DNA from 3 places in the Synechococcus sp. WH 8101 genome. Region 3 is predicted to be linked to each of the others. Evidence: predicted binding sites of a transcription regulator. Region 3 holds the regulator's gene; each other region holds the start of a gene.

Region 1 (10,161 bases), 430 kb from region 3:
CCATTCAGCTGCCTCGAGCAATGGCACCGACAGCTCCACGATCAAGGTCATTCCGGTAGCGCTGCCGAGGCCCTATTCATTGGCCGCGTGCGAGGAGAAGCCGCTGATGGCAGTGATCTGGAGGCTCTGGAGCTGGAGCATTACCCCGGCATGACCGAGCGCTCTCTCGAGCAACTGGCTCAAGCCTGTGGCAGGCGCCATCAAGCACGCAGCTGCCTGATTCAGCACCGCGTCGGGCGCGTGCTCCCAGGCGAGCCGATTGTGCTCGTGGCGATCGGTGCCGACCGCCGCGGCCCTGCCCAGCGGTGCTGTCAGGAGGTACTGGAGGCGCTGAAGCATGACGCTCCGTTCTGGAAAAGGGAATGGCACGTCGACGGCAGCAGCAACTGGATCACGGGGAATACACCGCTCTGAGCTCACAGCAGTGGTAGACGCAGCAGCTGAGCCCATAGCTCTGTGCCCGCTTCGAGGGCTCCTGGTTCAGCCGGAATTTCCAGGAGCAGATCTGCCCCTGTCAGTGAACCGATCCGTGAGGAGGCTTGGGACCCCTCCACCCTGGCTTGCAAGGTGCCATCAGCCGCCACCCTCAGTCGAGCCCGCGCCAGCTCCGGCCGGCCGGAACCACGGCGCAGGGGTGCCTCCAGCCTTACCTTCAGCCGTGGCAGCAGCTCAACCTCAGCTCCTTCCAGGCGTTGCAGCGCCGGCCACAGCAGTTGCAGCGCCGTGATCGCTGCCGCCACCGGATTGCCCGGCAGTCCGAAGAAAGGCACCCCCGCCACCTGCCCCCAGGCAAAGGGGCGTCCGGGTTTGAGGAACAGCTTCCAGAAGGCCACCTCCCCCAGCTCGTCCACGAGGGGCCGGATCCAGTCGCTGTCTCCCGCCGACACGCCACCGGTGCTCACCACCACATCACAGGTCGCTGCCAGTTCCAGCAGGGCTTCGCGCAGTGGTTCCGGCGCGTCAGCCACTACCAGCTGTTTGGTCACCGGGTAGCCAAGGCGCTGGAGCAGAGCGGACAGCAGTGTGGAATTGCTCTCCCAGATCTGCCCTGCTCCCCGCTCCTGCCCAGGTGGCACCAGCTCATCGCCGCTGATGAGAAGACCAATGCGTGCGCGATTCGTCAGCTGAAGCGTCTGCACCCCGCAACTGGCCAATCGCCCGAGGTCGGCCACCCCCAGGCGCCAGCCCGATGGCACCAGGATCTGGTCAGGAGCGGCTTCCTCCTCCGGCGGCCGGATCCAGGGGTTGGTCCCGCAGGGTTTCAGTAACTCCATCTGATCACCCGCGGCAGCCACCAGCTCCTGGGGCAGCACGCGTTTGCTCCCTTCCGGCACCACCGCACCTGTGAGGATGCGCACTGCCTCACCAGCTGCAAGCTTGGCGCCATAGGGCGCACCGGCTGCCGAAGTCCCCACCAGACGCCAGCGGGCACCTGGCTCCGGTTGTTCCGCACCGGCGATCGCGTAACCGTCCATGATCGAGGCGCGAAACCCCGGCACTGCGGCCAGCGCCTGCACCGGGCTGGCGGTGGTGCGACCGAGGGCCTGCATCAGGGGTAGAACTTCGGTGCGGCCAAGGGGTTGCAACGCTTCGAGGATCTGCTCGCGCGCCTGCTCCAGCGGCAGCCCTTCGCGGCCGTAAGGTTCAGCCGTCATGGCCTGCCGATGCGACAGGTTCAGCCTCGCGGTGCCAGCTGCCATGGCGCCCGCCATGCTTTTCGATCAGACCAATCGACTCGATGGTCATGCCGGGGTCCACAGACTTGAGCATGTCGTAGAGAGTGATAAGCCCGATCGAGACGGCGGTGAGTGCCTCCATTTCCACACCGGTCTGCCCAGTGGTTCGGCAACACACCCGCAGGCGTAGCCCAGGCAGCTCTTGGTCAGGCTTGATCGCAACCTCGATGCCGCTCAGGGGCAGGGGATGGCAGAGGGGAATCAGCTCGGCGGTGCGTTTGGCGGCCTGGATCGCGGCGACTCTGGCCACGGCCAGCAGATCACCCTTGGGAGTGTTTCCCTGGATGACCCGCTGCAGGGTGCTGGACTTCATGCGCAGGCACCCTTCTGCGACAGCCTCCCTTCGGCTGACGGCTCGATCGCCCACATCGACCATGTGCACCTCTCCTTGGCCGGAGAGGTGGGTGAGACCATCAGCCATCGGCTTGTCTGCGTCTGGGTCCAACGCTTTGGATTCAGCGCTCGCCGAGCACCGACCAAAGGCTGGCCTGGGAAGGAATCACGGGTTTCACGGCCGTCGACCTGGATCCCTCGGCATTCACAGGATGGATCGCGATCTGGCTGAGTACCATCTGAACGGCCAGGGAGCCGACGATGAAGGCACCGATGAAACCGGCGGCGATGCTGATCGGGCTGCGGGTGCTCGTTGCCGAAACGTTGCTGGTTGCCATGGAGGCAGTGCAAGGGATGAAGATCCCACTATGGAAAAGCACTGAATGATTCGCTACCGAATGACCGATTCAGCCCCGGAAATGTCATGGTTCTTTCCGGATTGATGGTGAACCAGTCGGAGGCGTGACCCTCCGAGACCAGCCAGCCATGAGTGACGCCCATCAGCATGCCAAGACAGAGAGCGAGACGCATGATCACTTGTGCGACGATCGCACAGAGCTTGCAGGCGGCCGCCGGCCCAGTTGGTGATCAGATACACCGTTTTCGGCTAAAGAAGAAAGCAGGGTTGTTGTTGATACCAATGTCGGAACGCGTTATCGATCAGGCCCGCCATTGCTTTGCCTTTGAGCAGGATTTCATCGGCAACTGGCGCTGCATTCCTCTGTGTGTTCGGCGCAAACTCGATTTGAGCGGTGTGAAGCTGAAGCTCAACCACTGGCTTGGCCTCAGTCAGCAGCAACGTCAGGAGCTGGTGGATTGGGCCGATGATCCCAAGGCTCTTGACCTGTTTCGGGATCATTTGCGCCTCTGCACCGCTGCGATGGCCGACGGCATGGTGACCGACCTGCCTGTCGCCATTGCTGAGCCCTGGCAATGCCCTGACCAGCTGCCGGACCTGTTGTTGGAGGCTGCCCAGCGGAGGCGGATTCCCCTCGTGCTCGACCGTTGGGCTGGGCTGAGTGAACTGGAGCGCTTCGCGCTTTGCAAGCTGGCCCGGCCCGGCCACGATCATCACAACCTGGAGGCAGCCTTCAGCGAAGTGCTGGCCTGAGCCAGCGTCGCAATGGCTCCAGACGTTGGCTGTTCTGTTCGATCGGTTGGACCACCGACACGGCAGGGGCCACCACGACGGCAGTCGCCTTCAGTTCCGGTTGTTTGGAGATTGGGCAGGCCAGCTCATGCATCAGAGCGTTGGCTTCACAGGCATGGTCCTGACTGAATCCCCAGTGCATCGGCAGAAACACCGACCCCCTGCGAATCTGCTCTGTGATCGTGACGCGGGCGGTGAGGGTGCCCCGCCGTGAACTGATCGCCGCCAGGTCATCGGCTTCCAGGCGGAAGCGGGCTGCGTCTTCCGGATGGATTTCCAGGCGCGGTTCCGGATGCATCGCCCGCAAGCGCTCCACCTTGCCGGTGCGCGTCATGGTGTGCCACTGACCGAGGTAGCGGCCCACGCTGAGCACCAGCGGGTACATCTCGCAGGGGGGTTCGGCCAGGCCAAGGGGATCTTCGGCGTGAAACCGGGCCCGTCCACTGCTGGTGGGGAAGCGATGGTCGCTGTAGAGCCGTCGGGAGCTGTTGCTCGGTAAGCGTCCGGCTTCGAAGGGCCACTGCTGCGGCCCATGCTGCGCCAGGAGTTGATGGCTGAGCCCCGACATGTCGCACACCCGGCCTGCGGTGAGCGCGGTGAATTCCGCATACACCTCCGCAGAGGAGGCGTAGCTGAACTGCTCGATGAATCCCAGGCGTCGCCCCAGCTCGGCAAACACCTCCCAGTCGGGACGGCTCGCACCGTGGCGGGGCCGGAAGGCGGGGCAAAAGGTCACGCGTCGCTCTGAATTGGTCATCGCTCCAGCCTTCTCACTCCACTGCGCTGCGGGCAGGAGTAAGTGGGCGTAGTGGGAGGTCTCCGTGTCGGCGTAGGCCTCACTCACCACCACGAGGGGGCAGCGCTGCATGGCTGCCTTCACCCGCTTCAGGTTGGGCATGCTCACCAGGGGATTGGTGGCAGCTACCCACCAGAGATCCAGCTCGCCCCGTTCCATCGCCTCCACCTGCTGCCAGGCGGTCAGGCCCGGGGTCGGGTGGATCGAGCCCTCCGGAAGACCCCAGGCCCGCTCCAGTTCGGTTCTGTGTTCGGAATTGCTCACCAGGCGATATCCCGGAAGCAGATGGGCCAGGCCGCCGGCCTCTCGCCCCCCCATCGCGTTCGGTTGGCCAGTGAGCGAGAAGGGTCCGGCCCCTGGCTTGCCGATCTGCCCGGTGAGCAGGTGCAGGTTGATGATGCCGCTCACAACGGCGGTGCCCTCCCGCCGTTGGTTGACACCCATCGACCAAAGGCTGAGCACCCCCTGACTGCGACTCCAGAGCCTGGCGACCTGTCGCAGTTCCTTCTCGCTGATGCCGCAGAGTGCGGCCACCTTGGCGGGAGTCCAGGCCCTGATGGTCTTCGCGTAGGCGGCGAAGCCTTCGGTGGCTTCATCAATGAAGTCGCTGTCGAAGCCGTTGTCCTGAACGATCAGTCGGGCAAGACCATGCAGCAGGGCAAGATCGGTGCCGGGGGCAATCGCCAGATGGTAATCGGCGATCCTGCTTGTATCAGTCGCCCGGGGATCGACCACCACGATCGTGAGGCCCTTGGGGTCCCGTTTCTTGCGCTTGAGCAGACGCTGAAACAGCACTGGATGGCACTCAGCCGTGTTGGTGCCGATCAGGACGGCGACCGAGCAGTGGTCGAGATCGTCGTAACAGCAGGGGGGGCCATCTGAGCCGAGGCTGCGGCTGTAGCCGGCTACCGCTGAACTCATGCAGAGACGGGAGTTGGCATCAAAGTTGTTGGTGCCCAGGGCCCCCTTCAGCAGTTTCTGCGCGAGGTAGTAGTCCTCGGTGTGGAACTGGCCTGAGCCATACATGGCGATCGCCTGGGGCCCCTTGCCAGCGAGGCTGCTACGAATTCGACCTTCAAGCAGATCCAGGGCCTGATCCCAGTCGATCGGCTGAAAATCCTGGTCGAGACTGGCGCGATAGAGAGGTTGATTGAGTCGACCTCGGGCCAGGGTCTCCCCGACCGTGGCCCCTTTGATGCAAACCTGCCCGAGGCTGGAGGGATGGTCTCGATCACCGCGGGAGCTCCACATCGGTGTTCCATCGGCATCACGCTTGACGGCCTTGCCGGCTTCCCCGGGAGGTAGAAGCTCAAGACCGCAGCCAACACCGCAGTAGGGACACTGGCTGTGTTGGCTTGTTAACGGCTCGGCCATGGCGAGAGAGGGAGATTGGCGCAGGGAGCATCAGCGCTGGAAAAGGGTGATTCAGATCCTTGCCAGCGCGACCTCATCGGCATGCTCTTCAGCAAAAGATCCCTTCGGTTCCTTCAGAAAGAAGAAGCAGAGGAAGCCCACGATCAGGCCGGCGATCCCCAGCACCTGGAAGAAGGCACTGTTGGAGGCTGCCACGATTTCGGGTGAGGGATCCTTGGCATCGCCACCCATCCAGATGGGCAGAAGGCTGAAGATGGTCAGATAGGCCACAGCTCCAACGTTGCCGTAAGCCCCAACCATGCCGGCAACCTGGCCGGTGACCCGCTTTTTCACAAGTGGCACCATGGCGAAGGTGGCACCCTCACCGGCTTGCACAAAGAAGGAGCAGGCCATGGTGAGCAAGACAGCGATGGCAATGCCGGCACTGCCGCTGAAGGTGCCCGGTTTGATCAGACTCATCACCAGATAGCCAATGCCCAGGCCGATGGTGAGGAAACCCATCGTGCCTTTGCGGCTTCCAAGGCGATCGGAGATCAGACCGCCGCCTGGACGGGCGACGAGGTTCACGAAGGCAAAACAGGAGGCCAGGATGCCAGCAGTGGCCTTGGGCAGATCGAAGGTGCTTTCGAAGAATGCAGGCAGCATCGACACCACGGCCAGCTCGGAACCGAAGTTGACGATGTAGGTGAGTTCGAGGATGGCGACTTGCTTGAATTCGTAGCGATCTTCTTTGGGATAAGTTTGGGTGCCTAGGATCAGCTCACGGTTGGTGCGGATGATTCCCCAGGTCTGAAAGGCGAACCAGATCAGCACCGCAAGCAAGGCCAGGGGATAGGTGTCGTCATTCAGAAAACCGACTTTTTTGAGGCGCCAGCAGAGCACTGAGAGGATGGCGGCGAAGGGCACATTCATGCCAAGCAGACCCCAAAAGTCCTTCATCGAGGTCACTTCCAGGCCGGCTGATTTGACAGGCTTCTGGTAGGTCTTGCCAGGAGGTGTGTCGCTGACGCTTGCGTAATAGATGAAACCGTAAACAGCCGAAATGATGCCCGTGAGTGCAATGGCGCCACGCCAGTTCAGGATTTCGCCATTGGGAAGCTCAAAGCCACCGGAGAAGGAAAGCCAGCCGGCCACAAGGACGAGTGTGAGGGCGGAAAAGGCGGAGCCAAAGTTGCCCCAACCACCATAGATCCCCTCCGCTAGACCGATTTCCTTGGGAGGGAACCATTCGGCCACCATGCGGATCCCGATCACGAAGCCAGCGCCCACAATGGAAAGCAGCAGGCGAGCGACGACCAGCTGATTGAAGTCTTGGGCAGCGGCAAACATCAGGCAGGGAACGGCCGAAAACACCAGCAGAGTGGAGTAGGTGATCCGCGGTCCGAATTTGTCGAGCAACATCCCGATCAGGATGCGAGCAGGCACGGTCAGTGCCACGTTGCAGATCGCCAGGGTTCGGATCTGGGGAACACTGAGGCCGAAATCTGCTTTCACTGTGGTGGCCAGAGGAGCCAGATTGAACCAGACAACAAAAGTGAGAAAAAAGGCGAACCAAGTAAGATGGAGCGTTCGATATCTCCCTTGGAACGACCAGAGATCGCCAAGCATGGGGTGATGAATGAGGAGGGATCAAACCCCGGCTTCAAAAAGCAGCGTCCAGGATTTCCGTTGCGGCGCGAATGCTGACCGCAGTTTTATTTCACCACTTCCTGGCCACCTCTTTGGTCGCTGTTGTTACGGAATCTCCCCTCTGCTGTGGTGCTAAGTGATGAAGTTCCGGGTCAGTGCTGTGCCGCGACTGCTACGTGCCTGTGTGCTTGCCGGTGGCGCCAGTCGTCGCATGGGTTCTGACAAAGCTCTGCTGCCCCATCCCAGAGGCGGCACCTGGCTGGACAACACCGTGGCCTTGGCGATGGCCCTCGAGTTGCCGGTGCTGGTGCTTTCTGGTCATGCCAGTCATCAGGAGTATTTAGCTTCCCGGTCCCCGCAGTTGCGTGTGCTGTCTGAGCCTTGGCCGCCTGCCGGGCCTCTGCAGGCTTTCGCCGCTGTGTTCTCGGCTCGGAGCGATGAGGCCTGGTTGGTGCTGCCGATCGATTTGCCTTGCCTCACCTCCCCTGCGCTGGACACGCTGTTGGCCGCCTGGCGGGAACAGGAGCACGCGGCCTTGGTGGCGCATGACGGCGAACGGCAGCAGCCCCTGCTTGGGATTTATCCCGGTATGGCTTGCTCCCACGCTGCCCTCGAGCGGCAGTTAGGTCGCGGCTGCCATCGCTGGCACGATTGGTTGCACCAGATTCCCCACCGATCCTTTTTTCTGCCTCCAGAGCTGCTGCTCAATGCCAACCATTCCGCTGATCTGGCAGCGTTGACTGATGGTGAGTTCTGAGTTGGTGACGGACCGCAGGCAGCGCCCTCTTCAGGTGTTGCGTCTGTCGTTGACGGCCCGTTGCAATCTCGCCTGTTCCTATTGCCAGCCCGACCACAGGGAGGTGAGCGGGTTGCTGAGTCAGTCGCAGCGCCTGGCGCTGATCGAGGCCTGCTGTCGCCTTGGTGTTCGCTCCCTGCGCCTCACCGGTGGTGAACCCTTGCTCAGTGACCAGCTGGAGCCCTTGCTTGAGGCGATTCGCCTGCGGCGACAACAGCCAGGCGATCCACTGTCGCAACTGGAGGAGGTGGCTCTCACCAGCAATGGCTTGCTCCTGGATCAAGCCAGGGCTGAGCGTCTTCGGCGAGCTGGTCTGGATCGGATCACCCTCAGCCTCGATGGCCTCGATGCCGCCGTGGTGGCCGCCATGGCTGGATTGCCGGAGGTGGGCGAGGCGGGTGCCCGTGCTCTTGCTGCGGTGAGGGAGGCGATTGTGGTGGCTCGTGAGGCTGGCTTTGACCCTCGTTTGGGTGCACTCAAGCTCAACAGCGTGATCCAACGGGGTCGCAATGAGGATCAGCTGCTGCCCTTGGCGGCCTTTGCCCGTGACCAGGGGCTGGAACTACGCCTGATCGAGTTCATGGATGTGGGGCATCGGAACGGCTGGAGCGGCGATCAGGTCATGCCGGCGGCGGAGATGCTCCGTCAACTGCAAACGGTTTGGCCCCTGGAGCCCCTGGGTCGGCCAGTGGGGGGTACGGCCCGGCGGTGGCGTTACCGAGATGGAGCCGGCGTGGTGGCGATGATCGCCTCTGTGAGCGAGCCGTTTTGCTCTGATTGCAATCGGGCCCGGATCACCGCTGATGGCCAGCTGTTCACCTGCCTCTTTGCCTCGACGGGTCTCAACCTTCGGCCGTGGCTCGAGCCATGCAACGACCCTGAGGCTCTCTGCGCAGTGCTCCGTCAGCACTGGAGAGCACGAACCGACCGTTACAGCGAGGAACGCGGCCTGAAATCGGGACTTGTGCCTGAGCGTGCGGAGATGGCCTATCTCGGTGGCTGAACGCCGGTTGGTGGATTCGGTCGCATCGGTCACCGACGCTGCCAGGGCTGACTCGTACAACGGTGGTTGCCACGGACAGGATGCCGTCTCAGTGTTCGAACTGCTCTCTTATGAACGCTTTCGGGATACGCCCTCTGTGCGCTTTTTTGATGTCACGGTCAACGGCTCCAATGCCCGCGATCTGGTGATCCACAGCGGTCCGGCGGTCAGCCCCCCCAATGCCCCCGACACCGGCGCCTGGCAGTTCTATCTGCATCCCCATCAGGAAGACAACCTGCTCGCCGCCAGCGGCGGACGCACGTTTTACCTGGTCAATCTCAGCTGGACAGAGCCGTTTCACATCGTGCGGCTGGAGAGCGGCGGCGACATCCTGCGCATTCCCAGGGGCACCTTTCATCGCTCCGTGTCCGATCCGGAGGGTTCGGTGGTGCTCAACCAGGCCCTTCGTGATCCAGGTGCTTCTCTCGTGCGTGAATTCCGCGTTTACAACAGTGAGCGGATTCCGCGGCTCTATGCCGTCACCTCCACGGCGGCGCCACGCCCCAGGTTGCATGGCCTGGCGCCGCTGGTTCAGGCCGCCTGAACCTGCTTGGAGACAGAGTCCTTTCCCTGGTCGCCTCGGAGCAGCAGGCCGTCGCCATCAATCTCCGCCTCGATGCTCCAGTGCAGTTCACTGGCGGTGTTCGGCGGGCCGCTGAAGCTGCCGGTTACCGCGGCTGTGAGCTCAGGCCTGGAGGAGCTGGCCACCACGATGTAGCGATCATCGATGGCGCCGCAGCCGCTCGGATCAAAGCCCCGCCAGCCGGCCCCCGGCAGATACACCTCCGCCCAGGCATGCAGGTCGTACTGCTCCGGCGCCGGATCCACCAGGTGGTATCCGCTCACGAAACGAGCCGGCAGTCCCACGCAGCGGCAGCATTCGATCATCAGCATCGCCAGGTCGCGACAGGAGCCGACCCGCTCCCGCAGGGTGCGACCGGCAGGCCAGGCCGGGCCGATGTGGCGTTGGGTGTACTTGACCCGATCCTGGATCATCTCCACCAGTTGGCGCAGGAAGGGCAGGGCCTGCTGATTGCTGCCCATCAGGGCGTCCTGGGCCAGTTCCACCGCTGAGGGGTCGTGCTGTCCATCCGGCAGCCAGCCCTCAAGGGCGCCCTGCAAGTCTCGGTTCAACAGGCCGCGCGGATAGGGCAAGGAGGGTTCCATGCCGCTGAAACAGTCTTCCAGCGGTGGTGCCTGGCGCGTTTCCACCAGGCTGCGCGCCACGAAGCTGAGTCGGTCGGTGGCGCCGAGAAAGCGCACCCGACAGATTTCATCGCCACTGGAGGCCACCAGTTCGTGGCG
Region 2 (10,161 bases), 770 kb from region 3:
GCGGCAAGTCGAGGCGACTGAAGCACGATTACAACGTCGCACTGAACGCCTCGCTGACAAGACGTTCAAGGATTCATACCAAGAAAAAGGGGCCGCCACTGAGGTGGCGACCCCCTCGATGGATGAGGCGACCTATCGCGAGTTTCTTGAGTTTCAGAAGTTCAAAGCCTTTCAGGCCATGCAGAATCCCTAAATTGCTCCCATTTTCAGAAGGGTGCGGGTGTGATGCCAAACCCATTGGGGGCAGGCATCCGACAGGGGGTTCAGCTTGCGGAAGTGTTGCCCTTCCTTGAAATATCCAGCTTTACGCAAGTTTCGCAGAGTGTTGGGATGGCAACCCAGCTGCCCAGCCATGTCCTTGGTTTTTATCCAAGCCTTGTCCGCTATGTGTTGAGGCATGGATCCATCGTTCAGGTTGCTGACAACGTATGGAGGGCCGTTCGCCTCTCCCCCCAGCTCCTCGCCCTTGCTCAGTCGTCGGCCTGAATGAACCAGCCGCTGGCGGGTCCCTCGATCAGCCAACGGGCGTTGAGGCCCTCAAAGGAGTAGCGGATGGAACGTCCTGCGGTGGCGGATCGGGGGCCATAACCACCGCTGCGGACGTGCATCTCGCCGGCGGGGTCATGGACGATCCACTGCTCGGTGGTGGTGTCGATACCGACGATGAGGAGCCAGTGCCCACCACCTGTGGGTTGCTGCCAGCTGCCCTTGTGGAGCACACCGATGGGGATGGGGATACCGCGCTGGAGCTGGGCGATCAGGTGTTGGGGTGTGCCATCGGTGCGGAATCTGGCGCTGATGCCCCAATGGCGGAGGGCCTGGATCTGAGCGGCCGCTGAGGTGGTGTCGCCGTGGTGGTTGAGGAGATGGCGGAGGTAGAGGTCGTCGGGTTGCTGGTGTGGCCCGGATCTGGTGCTGGTCAGGCTCCCAGGTCTGAGGAATTCGAGCAGCATGGCGTTGGTGCTGGAGAAGCACATGCGATCGCCATGGGCGGTGTCGCTGTCGTGCTGAGGGAAGTAGGGAACGCTGAGCTGGATCGTGGTGGCTGAGCGCTGGTGCTGGGACTCAGCTCTTGCCTGCTCGGAAGTGGTTGGCGTCCGGTAGGTCTGCACCCAGGCGTGGCTGGCCTCAAGGACGGGATGGCCCTGAAGGGCGTGCTGGAGCCTGGCGATGGCCTGGCGCTGGTGGGGCAGAGCGGCGTAGTGGGAGAAGAAATCGGCGAGCTCGATCGCAGTAGTGGTTCCTGCGGGATCGCTGGCTGTTCCGGGAACGGCTGGTGTGTCTGGATCAGCAGTGATGGCATGCTCCACTTCCGCAGCGCGCCTGCGGTTCAGGCCGGCGAGAACGCCGCCTGCGCCTTTGTTCCAGCGGGGCAGCTCCTGCGCGATGACCAGGGCTGACGGTTCACCGGCCTGGATGCGCCGGCGCAGGCTGCTGCCTTCGACGGCATGGAGCCCGACATTGAAGGCCCAGCTGACCAGGGCACAGAACTGGTGCTGGGGGAGACCTGGGAGGAGCGCCTCGACGCCTTGTTCAAAACGCGCCAGGTCGCTGGAGAAGAGTCGCTCGCAGTCCGAGCTGGTGTAGGTCTGATTCGGGTGGACGTCAGGTCCGGTGTGACCCCAGCAGCAGGTCCAGGGAGCACCTCCGGAACCGGGATCGGGATAACTGCGGAGCTCGAGCCCCTCAAAGGACTGGATCAGCTGACGGGCGGCGGAGCAGATGCGGCGCTGACGCTGAGGCTGACGCGGGTTTGCCATGGGGAACCGGTGAGCAGGAGAAGGACCACCAGAGGATTCCGGGGCCGGAACCCTGTGACGGTCCTGTGCAGGTGTTGTGTTGCGTGTTCGGCTCGATCGCTTCTTCTCGGCGTCACCGCCCTCTTCTCCCTCTCCTCCCTCTCCTCCATCTCCTCCATCTCCGGCGTCATCCCTCCCGGTGCCCTCAGCTGCAGAGCAGACGGGGGCAGGAGAACTGCCGGGGGGAATGGAGCTCAGGCCGGGTGAGTGGCCAGCCTCGCTCTGGGCCCTGATCCGCGATTGGCTCCGGCCACCGGGGAGTGTTGGTGGAGCGCTGTGGAAGGCGTTTTCGATCGTCAGCCTGGCGCCTTTGCTGGCGAGCGCCTGGATGCTGTGGCGCTACCCCGAGCAGGTGATGGAGCGATTGCTGCAACGGCAGGAGACTTCGCTGGCGGCGATCTTCCGGCGCAGACCGGAGAGCCAGCGCCAGGTGATGGAGCTGCTGGGTTCGTATGTGCAGGAGTACCAGCCGACGCAGATCGCGCTGATTGCGCGCCATTCCGCCATCGGTGTGGAGGAGATCTGGGCGAATGAATCAACAGCGGGCTGGCCGACAGCGACGGGTGGCTTGATGCACGAGAACATGCAACCGGCGCTGGCGGCGATGCTGTTTGAGCTGTGCTGGCAGGGCCCGCTGCGCCACCCGTCGCCAAGGCCGCGTCTGCTCAGGGATGCGCCGAGCCCCTGGCTGGTGTGCGGCCTGAGCGATGCTGCGGATGTCCGGGGCTATGTGCTGGTGCACTGGCAAGGAGCGGAGCGGATTCCTGCGGGTGCGTTGCAGCGTCTGGATGCGGTGAGCAGCGGCATTGAGCGGATTCTGTTTTGAAAGTGATCTCAGGAGCAGCGAGGCAGGAGGGAAGCAAGCAGCAAGGCGTTGGCCAGCAAGGAGGCGGGATGGGAGCGAGGGACTGGATCGCGGCGGTGCTGCTGAGTGCGGCGCTGGTGACGCCTGTGTCGCGGGCCCTGGAGAGCAACGGGCCGATGGCGGCTGGTGCGTATGCGATGCAGGCGTCGTGCCGGTTGGCGGACGGGTTGGTGCGTGCCTGCATCAAGGAGCGACGCAGCGGCCGGATCCTGGGGAGTCGCCCGTTGGTCAGTGAGCTGGAGAAGGAGTGAGCTGGACCTGTCCCGGAACCCTGGGGGGCGATGGAGGCAATGGAATGGCTGGACAGTGGGTGAAACGGTTGATCACCGGTGTGGTGGTGGCGACAGCGTCCTGCGCTGTGCTGCTGTTTGCCGGTTGCAGCGTGGGTGCGCTGCAGGGGAAGCAGTGCGATGACGGCCAGGAACGCGCCTTTGCGGTGCTGGGGGGATTGCTGACCACGGTGATGGGCCTGGCGATCAAGCTGGAGGCCCTGGATGGCCCGAGTGCTGCCGATCGGGAGAAGCAGTTCCGATCTGGTGGTGCATCGGCATGGGGCAGATCTGAGGACGTGATCGATCCGGACCGCTGAGGCGGAGTCCTGAGCTCGGAACCCGGAACCCTGTGGCAGCCACATCAGCTGTTATGGATCAGGTTCTGCGCATCGTCTTCTGCAACGGACAGGTGGCGGAACGACGGGGCGATGACGATCAGGTGGCGGCCCTGTTTGCTGCCGATGCCGGAGGCTTGATCGATTACGTGATCGCCCTGGATCTGATCAGCGGCGCCTGCGCTTTTTTCACCGACGCCACCGACCACCGCTTTGACGCCGAGATCGTCCTGAAGCTTGAGTTCTGACGGGGATTTGTGCTGGGATTCAGTGGCTTTGGTAACGGCGCGAACGCCACGGTGGTTGACGCCGGGTCTAAGAAGGGGATGTAGCAACAGCTACCAAGCGTTCACTCCACCACTTGCGTGGAGCGCAGTTCGATCCAGGCCAAGGAACGGGGACCTGGACTTGCTCCGAGGAACTGAATCATGACCCTGACCTATCGCGGCCAGACTGTCCAGCAGCGCCACGCTGCCGTGACGATGACCAAGCCTGCCCTGACCTACCGGGGCCAGGCCGTGGCCGAACGCAAAGGTGCAGCAGCCACGGCAGTTCACCCTGCCCTGACCTATCGCGGCACGACCTATCGCAAGTGAGCGGTACTGAGGCGGCTTGCCGCCTGAGTCAACTGCTGAGCCCCGCCTGGAGCGGGGCTTTTTTGATGGCAAGCCCTGCGGCCTAGAGGGCGCTGTCCTTGTGGCCAGACGATGCTCAACCAGGCTCAGCAGCAGCTGGTCAACCTCAACGCGCTGAAGACATTGGAGGGGATGGTGACTGGGATGGATGAGGAGTGATCGAAATTCCTAAAACGGAGGGTGAGAACTGAGCAGCGGCGCCAGAAACGCTCAGGCCCGACCGAAGACCTGAAGCAGTTAGCCGGTCCATGGCCAGAGCTGGATGACAACCAGAAGCTCCACAGCCCCGAGAACGCTGTGAGACAACGTTGGTGCCGTCAGCTGTGCGAAGGCGGCTATGGATCGGTTACATAGAACGACCTGCTGGTGAAAGGTGAGGTGTTGGTCAAGCGAGCAAGAAAAAACCCGCCAAGTGGCGGGGTACGAATGAGTTATCGGGAGATCGATGATGATACCCCCTGCATTTCTCTGTAGGGTCTTGTATTGCTTTCGGTCAATAGGAATCAGGTTTCCTGGTATTTATATTTAGAAGAAGTCAATGGCTACGAGCGACAGGTTGCCATCGGTCTCAATCTCTTCAATAGTGACTCCAGAACCAAATCCAATTGCACTGCCATTGGCGCCGGCAAAGAGGTTGGCTGCTTGATTGTCATAGATAGATTCAGGCTCCATTAGTCCCATGTTTTTAGCTTGCAGGCTATCCTCGAGAGTTGTAGTGGAAGCCAGAGATTCATGAATAGAGCGGGGATTGATTTTGCCAAGGAGTTCGGTCAGGGCATTGCCTTTGAATTCACCTGTGTTGGCATGGTCCCGGTCCCAATCAACACGTGGATTCAGGCCAATCAAGTCGTCATGCTCTCCTTTGTAACCCTGTTCTTTCTTGCCATCTGGGCCGTAATCAATCCAGGGATTGAATCCAATCAATTCATCGTGCTCACCTGAGTAACCCTCAGCTGATTCTCCGTCAGGGCCATAGTCGATATCGACTTGAATACCCCGCAGGTCTTCATGTTGTCCAGCGGATGAGCCGCTCCCACCTGTTTGTTCAGGATTTTCCACACTCTGGGACGCATCCTCTGGATAATTGTCGTGACTGTCAGGCGTTCCATCGTTGTCAGTGTCTTTATCCTGGAATACAACAGCGCCTTCTGGGCTGCCGTTTTCATTGGTAACTCGCCAGTTGCCGGTTGGGTTTCCGTCTTTGTCGACTTCTCTTTGCCATCCACAGGTTTCGGTCTCTCCGGTATCTGAATCTTCGCACTCACTGGAGCCCTGAGTGCGCTCCCATCTTGGTCCTTCCGGCGAATTGCCATTGTTGTTGCTCGGCTGAGCGCTTGAGTGTGAACGATCTTGAGCGGACTCCCGTACTGTGATCTCTCCGGGTTGGCTTTGTCTGGATTGCTGACTTGTCGCTTCGTGCTGGTCTTGTTGAGGATCACTTCCCGGGTGGCCGCCACTCGCTGGCTGCGCGATTTGAGATTGGGCTGGTGATGACTGAGTGCCTCGGCTGCCTGTACCGTAGGCACTTGGTTGCCTGGAAGATCCATCCCCAGGGAGAAGCGAATCTCGTTCGAATGGAATCTGCGAATAATTCCATTTGTACTATTAATACTCTCAAAAGGCACAATCACCTCATCAAAGGATGAAGGCGGGAACAGGGTCTCGGGGTAATCTTCTGAGGTCCAGTTCGACACCTTATCCTTGACCCAGCTATAGAATCCTCCCGCTAGCGACGCGATTCCTACTCCAATGGCAGCTGACGCAAGAGCAGGAGCAGCTGCACCAAGGACTGCTGTTGCGACAGCTGCGCCAACGTAGTTCCCCCCAATGGTCAGTGCTACATCTTCCGCGAAGTCAAGGTAGCCATCGCCCCATCCTCCACGCTCGTGATCTTTGGAAACCTCGAGGCCCTCGTTGAGTACCAGGCCAGCTGCTGATTCGATTGCCAGCTTGGCCCCATCATAATATTTTCCATATTTTGTTTTTTTGAGCAGAACAAGAGCGTCATCAACAATCAAGGTTGCAATCGATGCTCCACTTCCCACGGCAGCACCCCACGCTGTGGGTGCCAGAAAAGTGCTTTGCTCGACCACAGTGCCTTTAGAATTTGTCTCATCGGCTGCGTCAAGTGTGACCGATGACTGGAAAGCCATGCCAGACTGTTCTTTCTTAGGATTCGCAGTGAGAGTTTTGAAGGCCATTTCCTAAGTTTTTGAGGTGTATGTCTTCGGGATCTCTCCCTCCGATGCACACACCATCTCCCGAATCACCGGTCCACTCGATGACCTGCGTCAAAGGTGCCTGTGACTTTGCTCACAGCGTGGTCCCTGAGTTCCCGCCGCTCCGCTCACTTCCCCTGTCCTGCTGGCAGCACATGCGTCACCAGATCACCGTTGACCCAGCGGATCACGCCGGAATCCACATCTGCGATCTGGAACATCGACCACGCCTTCGGGTCCCTGGCCCCGCCCTCGCAGTGGATCACCTGACCCATCCACCAGTCACGGTCCTGGGGCTCGCCGGGCATCGGGTCATGACGCACGATCACCGTCATGCCCTGCTGCAGGCCTAGGAAGACTGGTCGCGCCTCCGCTGGAAGTGGCTTCTGCGGAGGGGAGTGATCAACCGACACCGTGAGTAGAACACCTGTTCTTGAGGGTAGGCGGAGTTACGCGTTGCTGCCATGCCAATTCACCCAGCCACCTGCGAGTTGGCAGGCAGCTGGGTGAGGCCCTGCGCCTCAGAGCGCCGAGACGGTGACGCCGGGTGTGCCCTGCAGCTTGCGGGCGATGGCATGGGCGCGCTCAGCGGGAATCAGGCGCTTGGTTTTGACGGGTTTGCCGCGCTTACCGAGCCACTGCAGCTCATAGGGGCTGGTGCCGCCTTTGGGGACACCGGGCGCATAGCGATGGATGCAGAGGAAGCGGATCGGACAGGAGAGAGGTTGAACAGCACAGGCCATGGAGCGGAAGTGCGAGGGACCCCACCGCAAGACCACGGCCGCGAAACCCTCAGGCAAGGACTCCCCGCAGGGGTGCATGGCTCGATCCTTGCCGGGTGAGCAGGCCCGTGGCTGGATGGGGTCAGACCTCGCGCTGCTCTGTGGCAGGCAGTGCTCCAAGCCAACGCGGTTGGTTGGACCTGTGAATTCAGAAGTGGGTCCGCAGGGCGTCGGCGCTGTTGCCCCAGAGCTTGCGTTTGGCGGCCTCGGCATCGGCGATGAACAGCCGCGCTTCTGCGCGGTTGGTGCAGGTGCGTGCCCGTTCTTCCAGCTGCATCAACTGCACCAGTTGCTGGGTTGTGGTCATGACCACCTCCTGGTGTTCCTGCATTAAAGTTAACCCTGGGTTAACCCATTGGTGCGCGTTGGCGCGGAGGCTGATTGGGATGGAGCTGATCAGGCGGCGTTGTGCTCCTTTTCGGTGCCATGGAAGGGGAAGGGAGCCGGTGCAATGGCGCTCTGCCGGCGCTGGGCGCGGAGACGGCCGTATTGCCGTTGCAGCAGCTCGATCACCAGCGTCGGGTGGCGATGGATGAGCTCGAGAAAGGAAGACCGATCCAGGCGCAGCAGCTGCACGGGCGTGAGCGCCCTGGCCGCCAGTTGATGGTGCTGATGCCGTGAGGCGAGATCGGGATAGGAGAAGAGATCGCCGCTGCGGCAGCGAGAGGCTGAGGCGATGTTCGGGCCATCGAGTGACACCAGCCCGCGCTCGACGGCAAAGATGGCGCGGACCGGATCGCCTTGCTGCACGATCAGGCTGCCCGTAGGCAGGAACCAGCGATCGGCACCACTCTGTTCCGCGATCAGCTCAAGGGGTGTGGGCAGGGTGCGCTGGCTGAGAATCTCCATCGCCAACGTCAGGGACTTGATGGAGTTGTAGGCAGAGCAGCGCAGCGGCGCCAGAGCCCGCTGTTGCCAGTCAGGGCTTGCTGTCGTTGATCTCCTTGAGCAGCTCCTCAAGCAGCTGGCGTTCGTCTGGAGTGGGTTGATTGCGCAGGGGTTCAGCCATGTGGAGATCATCGATCAGGCCGTAGAAGCGCACATCGAACCAGAGCAAGAACAACTCGAGTGTGAGCGGTTGGGGCCAGAAGCTCGGGTCCTCACACCAGCAGCGCAGCTCCTCCTGAAAGATCGGCTGGTAATGCTCCCGCAGGCGCTCGTCTGGGGGGCGGTCCTGATCCTGGATGGGGATCAGATAGAGGGAGGGTTCGAGATCATCGATCAGGGGCGCTTCTGGTTCCATTTCATGGGCCCAGGCCCGCATGGGGGAACGGGCGCGGACGCCGATGGCGCAACGATTAACCACTCCCATGCGCCACCACCTCAGAACCACCTCGTCAGCACTGAACGTTGTGTTCAGGTTGACCTGCGCTCAACCGTAGAAACGGCCATGGCGCCCGTCAGCTGATCTCCAGTAGTGCCATCGGCTTGTGCACGCTGTGATGCAGAACCGGCAAGAAGTGGGGGGCCTGATGCTGATCAGGCGCTCCGGCGTGCGCTCTGCGGGTGGGGTCGCCGGAGGGGACGGACCTTGCCGCCCTCGATCGTGCGCGCTTTGAGGGCAGAACCGTGACTGTGACGCCTGGGCTGGGGCTGGGCACCGAGAAGCCGTTGCTGGCTGGCGGGATCGAGCAGAGCCTGGATGTCCTGACCTCCCTGGTCCTGGTAGCGGTACAGCGCCAGGCCATCGGGGACCTGATCAAAGAGCTGTTTGCGGCCGTCTCGGAGCAGAAAGCAGGGGGCCATGACGTCAGTGCACAGAAGCAGCGGAGCTGCACCCATGGAGACGCCGGATCGCTGAGTCGGCAACGGCCCGATGTGGCAGTTCGCTGGGATCACAGCAGAGGCTGTGAGGCTGGGCAGTCGTTGCGGCGAAAGAGACCACCGAGGTAGTGGCGCACGACCGAACGCTCTTTGCAGCCCTGCTGGAACAGAAATCCGGCGATGGCGGCCTGCACCAGGCGGTACTGGTCCCATTGGGGATGCTCGGAGATGAACAGGCCCATCGCCCGATAGAGATCTTCTGGGAGTTGGTTTTCCACACTCACGTGAACGGGCATGGCATCGGGTGTCTCCTGCAACACGCTCTCTCGTTTTCAACGACCCCATCTGGCCACAGGGCGAGGAGTGCTGTCAAAAGAGCGGCAGAGGCGAGAGACGCTATTGAGAATCCCCGCTGCTACTGGGTTTTAAGTGGTCGTTTGTGCTCTGGGACACAGTGCTTGGAGTTGCCGGCGCCCCGCGTCAAGTGGAAAGAGGCTTTTCCACGGTTCTGGCTGGGAAGGCCGTGGTCGCGGCTGATTGAGCGGTTCAAGGCTGTGGAAATGGTGTGGAATGCCGCGCGCGAGATGGTGAAAACAGCGCTGTTCACCGCTGCTGATCAGTGCGGAGCAGGGGCATCTGGAGTCGCGATCGATGCTTGTTGCTGCAGGGGGCCATCGCGATCGGAGCGGTAGCTGAGCTGAGCGCTTGGCTGGCGCTGCTGCAGCCAGTTCAGAACCCGTTCGAGGGATGCGGTGGTGTGGGGTGCACCGGTGCCCATGCCCTCACGGCTGGTGGCGAGGATGCGGAGCCCATCGGGGCTGAGGCGTTCCAGCAGCACCGTGACCAGGAGAACATCGGGTCCGCAGGCGAGCCTGAGTTCCGCATTGCGGGGATCCAACCACTCGAGGTGACCAGCGAGTTCGGTGTTGAGTCGCTCGAGATCGGCCTGAAATGTCGGACCGTGCTCCATGCCGCCGAGAACGGCTTCCAGGCGTGCCATCGCATCCATCGCTATGGGCCCATCATCCCCTGCGTGCGCGTGCGCGTGAGCGTGAGAGCAGTGGCAAGAACGACAGAGCGATGCGGATCGTGGAGGGTGTAGCCCGGGCTGGCTGTTCTGGCTGTGTTCTGCTGAGGACAGAGTCGGTGCAGGGGTGAGGGGTCACGTTCCGTTGCTGTTGCCGTTGTTGCCGCAGGCGCTGGCATGGGCGTGGGCAGGGCTTGTGACTGCCGTCATGGCAGCGTCACCGTCCTGGGCTGGATCCCAGGACAGACAGGGGCAATTGCCAACTCAGGTTCAGCAGCTGGCCCGTGAGCTCCAGGCCTATGGCTTCCAGATCCGACTGGCGCCGCCACCCAAACGCGGTGCGTATGGATTGTTTGAAAGCAAGAGCCGAACGCTGTGGATTGCGCCGGTCACGATCCCTCTGGGGATTGCCCGCCAGACCTTTCTGCATGAGGCGGTGCATGCCATCCAGAGCTGCCCGTCG
Region 3 (10,161 bases):
AGGAGGTTTCCATCACATCTCTCGACAGGTTCGACCCGTTCCGGGCCATGGCCCCTACAGTATCCAGACCGAACCTCACCCGAGACCCAAGCCCGTCATGGCGCAACGCACTCGACTGGGAGATCTCCTCCGTCCCCTCAACTCCGAGTACGGCAAGGTGGTGCCCGGCTGGGGAACCACCCCTGTGATGGGCGTGTTCATGGCCCTGTTCCTGGTGTTCCTGCTGGTGATCCTGCAGCTTTACAACAAGTCGCTGATCCTTGAGGGCATCAACGTCAACTGGAACGGTTTCGGTTGAGGTAGGGCGATGAATGTCTTCGGCATCGGCCTTCCTGAAATGGCCGTGATTGGTGCGGTGGCCCTGCTGGTGTTTGGGCCCAAGCGCCTGCCGGAGCTGGGGCGGACTCTTGGTAAAACCCTGAAGGGGTTCCAGTCTGCCTCCAAGGAATTTGAGCGTGAGATCAACAAGGCGATGGCGGAACCCGAGCCGATCGATCAAGCTCCTCTACCGCCTGCCGCAGAAGCTTTGCCTCACGATGCAGTCGCTGGTGAGAGCGTGAAGCCAGGCGATCCCGCCTCCTGATGCAGGCAGGACAGCTGCGGCTCCTCGTTGGGCTCGGCAATCCAGGTGATCGCTACCACGGCACCCGCCACAACGTGGGATTCATGGCGTTGGAAGCGCTGGCCCGCCGCAACTCCAGCGCCTTTCGATCAATGGCCAAGCTGCAAGGGCAGGTGGCGGAGATCGGCTTTGGGCCAGGCCGGTTGCGGCTGCTCATGCCGCAGACCTTCATGAATGAGAGCGGTCGCTCGATTCGTGCCGCCCTGGATTGGTTCCAGTTCGATGTCGATCAGTTGCTGGTGGTGGTGGATGATATGGACCTGCCCCTGGGACGTCTGCGTCTTCGCGCCAAGGGCGGCGCCGGTGGCCACAACGGCTTGCGCAGCACCATTCAGCATCTGGGCACCGAGGCCTTTGCCCGGCTCCGAATTGGCATCGGTGCCCCGGGGCGCACGGCGGCGGAGCGTCGTGCCCGCACCGTGTCCCATGTGCTTGGTCGCTTCAGCCAAGCGGAGCAGCCCCTCCTGGATCAGGTGATCGACGCGGTGGTGCAGGGTGTGGATCAGATCCAGCGCCAGGGATTGGAGCGCGCCGGCAACCATCTCAATGGTTTGCAGCTGGCAGATGGGGAGAGCGGCGCATGAGTGCGTTACCGGTCACCACGGCCCATCTCCGGGTCCTGCGTCAGAGCTTTCAGCAGCAGCGCCTGGAGGGCGAGGTGCAGGCCGGGGGCTTCGCCTGGGAATTCTGCTGGTTGTTTGATCGCGGTGAACTGCATGTGGAGCCTTCGCTGGGGCGGGCCTTGATTGAGGATGCCCTGCTCCGCTTTCTCGTGAAGGCCGATTACCACCTGGAACCGGGAGGCGACTACACCTTCACGGTGCGTGCCCGTTTCTGAGCGGATTGGGCCAGTCGAGCCTGACGCCGAGGTGATCTTCGAGCATCACCAGTGCCGCGAAGGCATCGAGATCGATCGGCGGCAGGCGCAGGCCTTCGGGAAGCAGTCGGCGCCAGCCCCGCGGCGGTCGCAGCGTCCAGTAGCGCGCGCGTGCTCGCAGGGTGGTGCCCCGTTCCTCCACCAGCTCCACGGGCAGCAAGGGGCGCAGGCGTTGTTCCCAGTCGGCACTGCCGGTGCCGTTGCCCAGCAGCACGGTGCTGATCGGTTCTTCGTCGTTCCAGCGCTGGATCTGTTGGAAAACATCGTCCACCGGCAGCACCAGGCCATCGATCACACGCTGGCGACTGAGTTCGCAGAGCACCAGGCCACATTTGCTGCGTCCCGGGTCGATCGCGAGCAGACGTGTCATCAGGGCGTGGGGGCGCCAGCTGGCGTGTTGGAGGGAATGTCGCCCACGGCCCGCAGCTCCACAGCCACGGGATCGGCGGTGTCACTGCTGCGCAGGGTCACCACCTCCAGCTCGATACGGGAGGGAGCTCGCTCCAGCAGCTGCTGCCCGAGGCTGTTGAGGCGGTTGGCGTCGAACTGGAGTCCCTGGCTGAGGGACCCCCGCCGTTGGGCTTCAGCAAGGGCGGAGGCCAGGAGCAAGTTCAAGCGGTTGCGCACTGCTTCGTTGTTGGTCTCGTTGCGTTCGAGCGTGGTGCGCGCCAGCACATCGCCCGTGTTCACCACCTGGGTGTTCGGACGCACTTCAGGAATGGCATAGACCACTTTTTCGCCGAGCAGCACATTGGCAGCGGAGCGGATATTCACCACCCAGGTGCCCGGTTGGCGAATCACCTGTTCGAGCCGTTCGATGTCGTTGCGCGGCACCAGCAGAATCTGCCGATCGGCCTTCTCACCCGGCAACACGCGCTGGTAGGCCTGCAGGTTGGCCTCACGCAGCATCTGGTCGATCACCTGCTTGGCTTGCCCGGGATTGTCGAGCCGCAGGGTGGCCGTGGCCAGAGGTTCGCCGCTGCTGAGCACCACGCTGCCCCGCCGCAGGGCCAACACGTTCTTCTCCAGTTGGCGCAGTTCCGCCTCGCCGCTGCGGATGCGATCGCGCACCTGGGCCAGCTCGGCTTCCGTGCGTCGGATCTCGGCATCGCGCGCTTTCACGTCGCGGCTGAGTCGAGCCCGTTCCGCCTCCAGTTGCTGGCGTTGTTGCTGCAGAGGCACCAGCGCCTGGCGGAGGGTTTCGGCCTTGGCTTTGGCATCGGCCAGATCCTTGCTCGCACGGGAGCGTTCGGCCTGGGCCTGAAGCAGTTCACGGCTCGCTTTCTTCTGGGCCTGCCGACTCGCCTTCAGGGCATTGCGGCTGTCGTTGAGCTTGGTCTGCAGGGCATTCAGTTCAAACAGCCCCACCCGCAGCTGCCGACTCACCAGCAGCAGCAGACCGAGCGACAATGCTGAAATCAGGCTGCCCGTGAGCACGGTGATCAGCACGGCGGTGCGGCGCGGCCGCAACCCCATCAGGCTCAGCCGGGCTTTGCCCACCTTGGAGCCGAGCCGATCGCCCAGGGTGGCGAGCACGCCACCGAGCACGAGCAGCATCAGGATCAACAGCCAGCCGGTCACGAATCCAAGGGCGGTGAAGGGCGACGACGGGCCGTCCGGAAGCCATTGTCCCCCGCGGAAGGCTCAGCTGAAACGTTTGGCGAGGGCGATTGGGTCGAGCACGGTGATCTTCTTGCGATCGATTTCCACCAGCCCCGCATTGCGCAGATCCCCGAGCAGTCGGGTGATGGTGACGCGGGTGGATCCGATTGCTTCGGCGATCGATTGATGGGAGAGCCGCAAGTCGATGGTGATGCCCTGGGTGCCGGGGATGCCGAAATCGCGGCAGAGCACGAGCAGAAAACTCACCAGTCGCGACGACATGTCGCGGTGGGTGAGCGTTTCGATCATCGTTTCGGTCTGCAGGATGCGGCTTGAGAGCCCTTGCAACAGCAACAGCCCCACGCCGGTATCGGCTTCGATTGCCTGGCGCACGGAAGCGGCGGGGGCTGTGACCATCTCGACGCGGGTGAAGGCGACAGCGTGATAGAAGCGATCGGAGCGATGGCCGGTGAGCAGCGACAGCACTCCGAAGAGGCTGTTTTCCCGCAGCAGCGCCACGGTGATCTCCTCCCCCGATTCATAGACCCGGGACAGCCTGACGGCGCCACGCCGGATCAGATACACCCGCTCGGCAGGATCACCGGGGAAGAAGATGGTTTTGCCCCGTTCCACCAGCTCAGTGCTGGCACCCTCCAGATCGCGGATCACCTCCAAGAGGGTGGGGGTATGGGCCGTGGCCGTGTTCGCCAGGGTGGTGCCGCCGCCGCTGGAGGCTGGAGCGGGCTGGGGTGAGTAACGGCTGAAGCCGCGGGTGGCTCCGACCATGGCGGCAATGCGGATGGCTGGACGCTACGGATGGCCCTGGCTCCACCTTGTAGCAACCCACACGAAATCCGGCGTTGCTCAGGGGCGCGACTCCGGTGCCAGGGCCCGCTGCTGCGCCGCCATCAAGTCCGTGAGGCCTGGTTCGGCCAGGTCGAGCAGGCGCGTCAGTTCGCTGCGGCTGAAGGGGGCACCTTCAGCGGTGCCCTGCAGTTCCAGCAGGCGACCGCTGCCATCCATCACCACATTCAGATCCACATCGGCCTGGCTGTCTTCGCTGTAGTTGAGATCCAGCAGCGCCTCTCCACTGATCAGCCCCACCGAGACGGCGGCCACCTGATCGCGCACAGGGTTGCACTTGATGTCGCCTCGTTCCACCAGGCGCTCGCAAGCCCGTTGCAGCGCCACCCAGGCGCCGGTGATCGCGGCTGTGCGGGTGCCGGCATCGGCCTGGATCACATCGCAGTCCACCAGTAGGGTGTTCTCTCCCAGTGTCTCCATGTCGAGGCAGGATCTGAGGCTGCGACCGATCAGCCGTTGGATCTCCTGGGTGCGGCCGGAGAGTTTCAGCAATTCCCGCTTCTGCCGCTCGGGCGTTGACCCGGGCAACAGGCGGTACTCGGCACTGAGCCAGCCTTTGCCGCTGCCCATGCGCCAGCGGGGGACGCCGGCTTCATGGGAAATGCTGCAGAGCACAGCCGTGCGCCCGCTGCGCATCAGCACGGAGCTGAGAGCAAAGCCCATCGGATCCCACTCGATCGCGACAGGCCTCAGGTCGTTGGGCGAGCGGCCATCGCTCCGTATGGAGACCTGGTTAGACATCGAGGCTCGGCGGCATGCAGCTGAGCCTGACAGCTCGACCGTTGCCACAGGCGCACACCATGACCAGGGGCGCACACCATGGATGGTGTCAGTCGGCTTGTGTGCCCCGCTTCCGGCGCTAGATTCGAACCCTGCAGGCCGGGTGCGGCCGTGTGAACGCCATGACCGCCAGCCTCAGTTCCAGCCATCGCCCCCTGGACCCGCGCAGCGCCGAGCGCCGTGCTTTGGAGCGTGCTGGCCTGCGGCCGTTGCCCCCTGTGCCGCCGCGGCCACCCCTGCATCTGGTGGCACCGGAGGGCCAGCTCCAGGTGCATACGGCCCCCTATCGCGGCAGCTTTTCCACAGTGTTCAGCCAGGCGCTGCGCACCGCCGGTCTTGGCAGCCGGGTGATGGTGGTGCAGTTCCTCAAGGGAGGCGTCGACCAGGGGCCGGAGCGTCGCCTCAGTCTCTGCGGACGGCTGGATTGGTTGCGTCCAGCCGTGGCTGGTTGCCTGGGTGAGCCGGCTGAGAGCCAGCCGCCTGCGGTGAAGGAGGCGGTGGAAGCGCTCTGGCAGGTGTGTCGTGACAGCCTGCTGGCAGGCGAGTTGGATCAGCTCGTGCTCGATGAGCTGGGTCTGGCGATTGCACTGGGCTACCTGAAGGAGGAGGAGGTTCAGGCTGCGCTGCAGCGCCGTCCGGGTTCGGTGGATGTGATTGTCACCGGGCCGGCAATCCCCGAGTTTCTGATGGGGTTGGCTGATCAGGTCACGGAACTGCGCCGAGGCTTCTGATGCTCAAGAACGATCGCTGGATCACCGAACAGGCGCAGGCCGGCATGCTGGAACCCTTCCAGGCGGGGCTGGTTCGTCATCTGGAGCCGGATCAGAAGCAGCGCCCGGTGCTCAGCTTCGGATGCTCGTCGTATGGCTACGACCTGCGTCTATCGCCGCAGGAATTCCTGATTTTCAAGCACGTGCCGGGCACGGTGATGAACCCGAAACGGTTCAATCCCGCCAACCTGGAGCCCACCGAACTTCACCACGATGAGGATGGCGACTATTTCATTCTTCCCGCCCATTCTTATGGCTTAGGCGTGGCGCTGGAAAAGATGAAGGTGCCAGCCAACATCACGGTGATCTGCCTGGGCAAGAGCACCTATGCCCGCCTGGGCATCATCGTGAACACCACGCCAGCGGAAGCGAGTTGGGAAGGGCACCTCACCCTGGAGTTCAGCAACAGCTCCGGTGCCGATTGCCGCATCTATGCCAACGAAGGCATCTGCCAACTGCTCTTCTTTGAGGGTGATCCCTGCGACACCACCTACAGCGACCGCCAAGGCAAATACCAGCATCAACCCGAGCGGGTCACCCTGGCCAAGGTTTAATTGTCCTTGGCCTTTCAGCTGATCCAGCGGGGCTGTCTTAGGGAAGCTCTGGGCAACGCCGGTTTGAGCGGCGCGGGGCCGCCAAAAGTTGTCTGACGTGGCCTTTGTGTTGCATTGAGACTTGAATCAGCCCCTGGATAGCTGATTACGGGCTCTTTGCCTTCTCTTTTGGCACCCTGTTCATCCCAACAGCCACACCAGTTCTGTGTTCATGCTGCAGCCAGTAGATGGCCACGAGCGAGAAACAGATTGGTCAGTGCGGCCATCACATTAATCTTGCATCGATTCTTGGCCAGGCCACGCAGTCGGGTCTTTTGAAAGCCGAACTGTTGTTTGATCACCCTGAATGGGTGCTCAACCTTGGCGCGGACGTGTGCCTTTGCAGCCTCGATCAGATCCTCAAGCCTTCCTTCTGGAGTGTCAGGTAGCGCTCGGCGTTTGCCTGGTCGTATCGCCACCCGAAACACTGCTGAATGGCCCGCCATTTCAGGTCGTTTAGTGATGCCCTGGTAGCCGGCGTCGCCGTAGACGACCTCCTCATCGCCATGCAACAGCTCAGCCGCTGGGGTGAGGTCGTGCACGTTGGCGGCTGTGGCGACGACTGAATGGATCAGGCCGGAGTCCTTGTCGACGCCGATATGGACTTTCATCCCGTAGGCGCAGCCTTCCGCGCAGCGGTGATACCACTGGTTTCCCTTCTTGGTCTGGTGCATCTCGGGATCGCGCTTCCCTTCTTTGTTCTTGGTGGAACTGGGTGCCGCAATCAAGGTGGCATCGACGATCGTGCCTTGGCGCATCGTCATGCCCCTTGTGCTGAGATGGGCTTTGACCGTCTCAAAGATCTGCTGGCCCAGATCGTGCTTCTCCAGCAGGTGGCGGAAGGTCAGGATCGTCGTCTCATCAGGGATCCGGTCGCTGATCAACTCGATGCCGGCAAAGCGGCGCATGGTGGGCACCTCGATCAGGGCCTCTTCCATGGCCGGATCGCTGAGTGAATACCACTGCTGCAACAGGTGGATCCGCAGCATGGTGGCCAACGGATAGGGAGGCCTACCGCCTTTCTTGCTCGTCTTTGGGTAGTGGGGCTCGATCAAGTCGATCAGCGCCTGCCATGGCACCACCACCTCCATCTCAGAGAGAAACTTCTCCCGTTTGGTCTGCTTCTTGGCCGTGGTGAGCTCGTAATCCAAGAAGCCGAGCTGTTTGCCGCCCATCAACCCAGTCCTGGCCTGCGATCACAGGGACATTGTCCCGCGAATGGCCCTGGTTTTCCAGAGTCTCCTTAGGTCAAGAGTGAAGGGGCGAGAAGCGCTGCCAATTCGGGATGGAGAGTTGGATCAAGCACGACGTCGTTGTAGTCATAGTCACCGCCAATCATGTCTTCGAAGCGAATCACGCCATTGTCGTCGATTTGCACCATTGAATCTCTTGTGTGCCGAGAATCATTGGCATGAACTGCGTCGAAAGCAAAAATGTGATCCACTCTCCCGTCGGCAAACGTGGTTTCAATGAAGGGCGCCAGTTTGTAGCCCTCGTCCACGATGAGCTGTGTGGTTCCATCCGCTGTTTCTTGCAAGGCAAAAGCGCCAGCATAGTTGTCTTCACTCAGAGCGGCTTGCTCGTATCCGGCATCTGAGGGGGCTAGCCATTTGCCAGTGATGGAATCCAGCACAGAACCATCGTCACGGGTTTTATAAAACTCGACATCGTTTGAATTGGCGGCATCGGCTGCCGATAGGTTCATCATTTTGTCCCCTTCCGTATCTTGTGCTGTCCAGTAGGTGTAGCGCATTTTGTCTGCGAGATCGTTCTGGATTTCTGAAGGTGCTTGGGCGAACTCTTCAAAACTGATACTGGACCAATCTTTGGCTTTACGATCCCAATAGTTGAACGTGGATTTCGAAAGGTCAACATTTGAGCCGCTAATATCTAACTTGAGGTCGGTGAACCAGCCAAATTTGCGCGTATCTACACTGATCTGAATCGAGCTCGCTAGAGACCGATATTGATTTAAGAGGTCTTTTTCAAGGCCTTTGCTGTTCCAGAGAAACACATTGGAGTCTTTCTCGATCTTCAAATGTTTGGGATTGTATCTGTCCTCGCTGACTGTCTCCGTGTAGGCTTTTTTGATTTCATTTGCTTTTTCAGTGTTGGCTAAAACGCCGAAAAAGGTGAGATCGTGTAAAAAGTCAATCCTGTCCTGTTTTCCAGTGAAAAAGTTATAGGTACTGAAGCCATACTTGGCAGAGTTAAAGGGCCTTGGAAGTCCTGGTAAGTAGGCGAGGGTTTGCGGATCTTTTACAGATGTCTTCATTTTTAACTCAATGCCATCAGCGCCCATTGAGGTGCTGTTGAGCTCAGTTAATTCGAAATTCACGTTTTGCCAAGCGTCTGCTTGTTTGACATCAAGATCGTCGATGGGAATAGTTTGAATGACGAAACGATCGAGCGGGTCCCAATCTTCAATTTTTATAGCTTGATTCCATTTTCCAGGAGGAACCACTTTTTGCTTCAACTCCTCTCGGTAAAAATTATTTGTTTGGGCGGGTTTATTTTTTTGAAATGCTTTCGCCACGCTCACCCCGAGCTCGATGACCGACAATCCCGCCTCGATATATGGAATCTTCTTTAAAATTGGAAATTTTTTCTTATCATCAAAAAAGGCCTTGGTAGTGGTAGTGAGTGATTTTACGGCTTTGGTACCTGCATCGGCCTGACTGGCCCAGTTAGAACTTCCATCCGTTGAGTAGTCAATATTGATACCTTTCTGAATGACTTCTTCTTTGTAGCCATAAGAGGCTGTGAGGTTGTAGGTGTCGACACTGAAGCCATCACCCCACTCACTCTCAATCTTATCGTTCGGTTTGTTGACGTCTGGAGAATCCGTGTCTCCTAAAAGAGTATAAAATATATTGCCGCCTGAGTTGCCGCCTCTAAGGTTGATTTTGCTAAGATCACCGAGCATGAAGGTATCTTGTCCTTGGCCACCGCTGAGAAGGATAGGTTTCCAAGAAATGTCTGTCTTTTTATTGTTTAAGAATTTCAGCGCAAGGTCCCCAGTGGGGCTAGGTTCAAAATTTTTTACTTGGCGGTTTTTCGAGTTGATTTCATTGGCATGCATGCCAGCGTAAAGTAGGGGGTCAAATCCATAGAGAAAATCATTTCCAGGTCCACCATAAATTTTTTGGCCGCCAATAGTGATTCGGCTCTGATCTTGCTCTGCGTCGGTGATATCAGTTTTATTGGCGTGAATATATCTCCCATGTGTATCAGTAAATTCATTCACGTAACCATTGAGAAGTCGATCAATGTATCCGCCCTTTTTGCCACTTCCTTTGTACTTTGAGGTCTCTACGTTCTGTGGTGTAATCGTATTGGAGTCGTATTCGATAGAGCCTTTTTGCAATGGTTCTCCAGCGGGTTTAGGGTCAGATCTGACGTTGCTCACGAAATGGGGAGCATTCTTCATTGAGTCGATAATGTTTTTTCCAAATTCGATGGACGGGAGAAACGCCGCTAGGGAGGGAATGGCAGTATCGCTTCCTTCCCCTAAGTGAATGTCTTTATGGGAATTGTCGAAGAGGACGAAGTCGTCTTTTAGTGATGTTTTAAGAGTGATCGAATTGTTCTCATTGGCATATGGAAGTGGATAGAATGCTTCAGTTGTTAGCTTCTTGTCTCTGCCTGGAATTCCTCCGCTCAGATACGCATCGCTAAAGGACAACATGAATCCAGCTTGATGCGATGGAGTCGCAATGTTCGACATTGCCTTCGCGACGCTGAAGGGGCTGGAGATATAGATGATCGGTTTGCTTAAAAAGCTTGAGCCATAGCTCGACAGGGACCAGTTGACGTCGCGTTGTCTTAATGACAATGGTTGAAACGCTGTATAAAAGTCGCCGTGAGTATATAAACTGGTTTTCCCCTCGAGGCCGTACAGCTTGTTGTAAAGATCTATGCCTAGTTCTTTGTTGGCGTTTGCGAAGCCAAAGGTTTTCAGGTGTTTGTCGTAATCAGCATTAAAAACAACTTTTTGGAAATCCCTAAACTTAGAAGGGTCTTGAAATAAAGCTTTGGCGTCCTTCTTTAGTT

Evidence for each region. The regulator NtcA, encoded in region 3, controls nitrogen genes in cyanobacteria. The targets are predictions, from matches to a motif close to GTANCNNNNGNTAC.
Region 1: a site for NtcA is predicted at 7,114-7,127, ahead of SynWH8101_RS13675 (molybdenum cofactor guanylyltransferase). Genes of this name have one in related genera too.
Region 2: a site for NtcA is predicted at 3,600-3,613, ahead of SynWH8101_RS05860 (DUF4278 domain-containing protein). Genes of this name have one in related genera too.

Annotation. Positions count from the first base shown of each region.
Region 1 is NZ_CP035914.1:2,570,890-2,581,050, reverse strand. Features, by position in the region: gene SynWH8101_RS13710 (molybdenum cofactor biosynthesis protein MoaE) at 1-414, shown strand, start outside; gene SynWH8101_RS13705 (molybdopterin molybdotransferase MoeA) at 417-1,655, opposite strand; gene moaC (cyclic pyranopterin monophosphate synthase MoaC) at 1,645-2,157, opposite strand; gene SynWH8101_RS13695 (hypothetical protein) at 2,192-2,407, opposite strand; gene SynWH8101_RS13690 (nitrate reductase associated protein) at 2,710-3,180, shown strand; gene SynWH8101_RS13685 (molybdopterin oxidoreductase family protein) at 3,161-5,389, opposite strand; gene SynWH8101_RS13680 (MFS transporter) at 5,441-6,997, opposite strand; gene SynWH8101_RS13675 (molybdenum cofactor guanylyltransferase) at 7,158-7,775, shown strand; gene SynWH8101_RS13670 (GTP 3',8-cyclase MoaA) at 7,762-8,817, shown strand; gene SynWH8101_RS13665 (redox protein) at 8,909-9,400, shown strand; gene SynWH8101_RS13660 (transglutaminase family protein) at 9,388-10,161, opposite strand, start outside.
Region 2 is NZ_CP035914.1:1,143,513-1,153,673, forward strand. Features, by position in the region: gene SynWH8101_RS05825 (hypothetical protein) at 1-193, shown strand, start outside; gene SynWH8101_RS05835 (glycoside hydrolase family protein) at 471-1,760, opposite strand; gene SynWH8101_RS05840 (hypothetical protein) at 1,987-2,625, shown strand; gene SynWH8101_RS05845 (hypothetical protein) at 2,694-2,915, shown strand; gene SynWH8101_RS05850 (hypothetical protein) at 2,960-3,253, shown strand; gene SynWH8101_RS05855 (hypothetical protein) at 3,307-3,519, shown strand; gene SynWH8101_RS05860 (DUF4278 domain-containing protein) at 3,700-3,867, shown strand; gene SynWH8101_RS14070 (hypothetical protein) at 4,432-4,830, opposite strand; gene SynWH8101_RS05865 (hypothetical protein) at 4,827-6,107, opposite strand; gene SynWH8101_RS05870 (DUF3104 domain-containing protein) at 6,254-6,538, opposite strand; gene SynWH8101_RS05875 (hypothetical protein) at 6,647-6,925, opposite strand; gene SynWH8101_RS05880 (hypothetical protein) at 7,056-7,214, opposite strand; gene SynWH8101_RS05885 (cyclic nucleotide-binding domain-containing protein) at 7,304-7,756, opposite strand; gene SynWH8101_RS05890 (hypothetical protein) at 7,827-8,219, opposite strand; gene SynWH8101_RS05895 (hypothetical protein) at 8,387-8,653, opposite strand; gene SynWH8101_RS05900 (DUF2811 domain-containing protein) at 8,743-8,967, opposite strand; gene SynWH8101_RS05905 (hypothetical protein) at 9,288-9,671, opposite strand; gene SynWH8101_RS05910 (hypothetical protein) at 9,955-10,161, shown strand, end outside.
Region 3 is NZ_CP035914.1:372,568-382,728, forward strand. Features, by position in the region: gene psbN (photosystem II reaction center protein PsbN) at 1-13, opposite strand, end outside; gene psbH (photosystem II reaction center phosphoprotein PsbH) at 98-298, shown strand; gene SynWH8101_RS01685 (TatA/E family twin arginine-targeting protein translocase) at 308-583, shown strand; gene pth (aminoacyl-tRNA hydrolase) at 583-1,206, shown strand; gene SynWH8101_RS01695 (DUF3146 family protein) at 1,203-1,460, shown strand; gene SynWH8101_RS01700 (resolvase) at 1,438-1,869, opposite strand; gene SynWH8101_RS01705 (DUF3084 domain-containing protein) at 1,869-3,080, opposite strand; gene ntcA (global nitrogen regulator NtcA) at 3,144-3,887, opposite strand; gene rph (ribonuclease PH) at 3,966-4,706, opposite strand; gene SynWH8101_RS01720 (cob(I)yrinic acid a,c-diamide adenosyltransferase) at 4,868-5,476, shown strand; gene dcd (dCTP deaminase) at 5,476-6,069, shown strand; gene SynWH8101_RS01730 (IS5 family transposase) at 6,279-7,283, opposite strand; gene SynWH8101_RS01735 (hypothetical protein) at 7,352-10,161, opposite strand, start outside.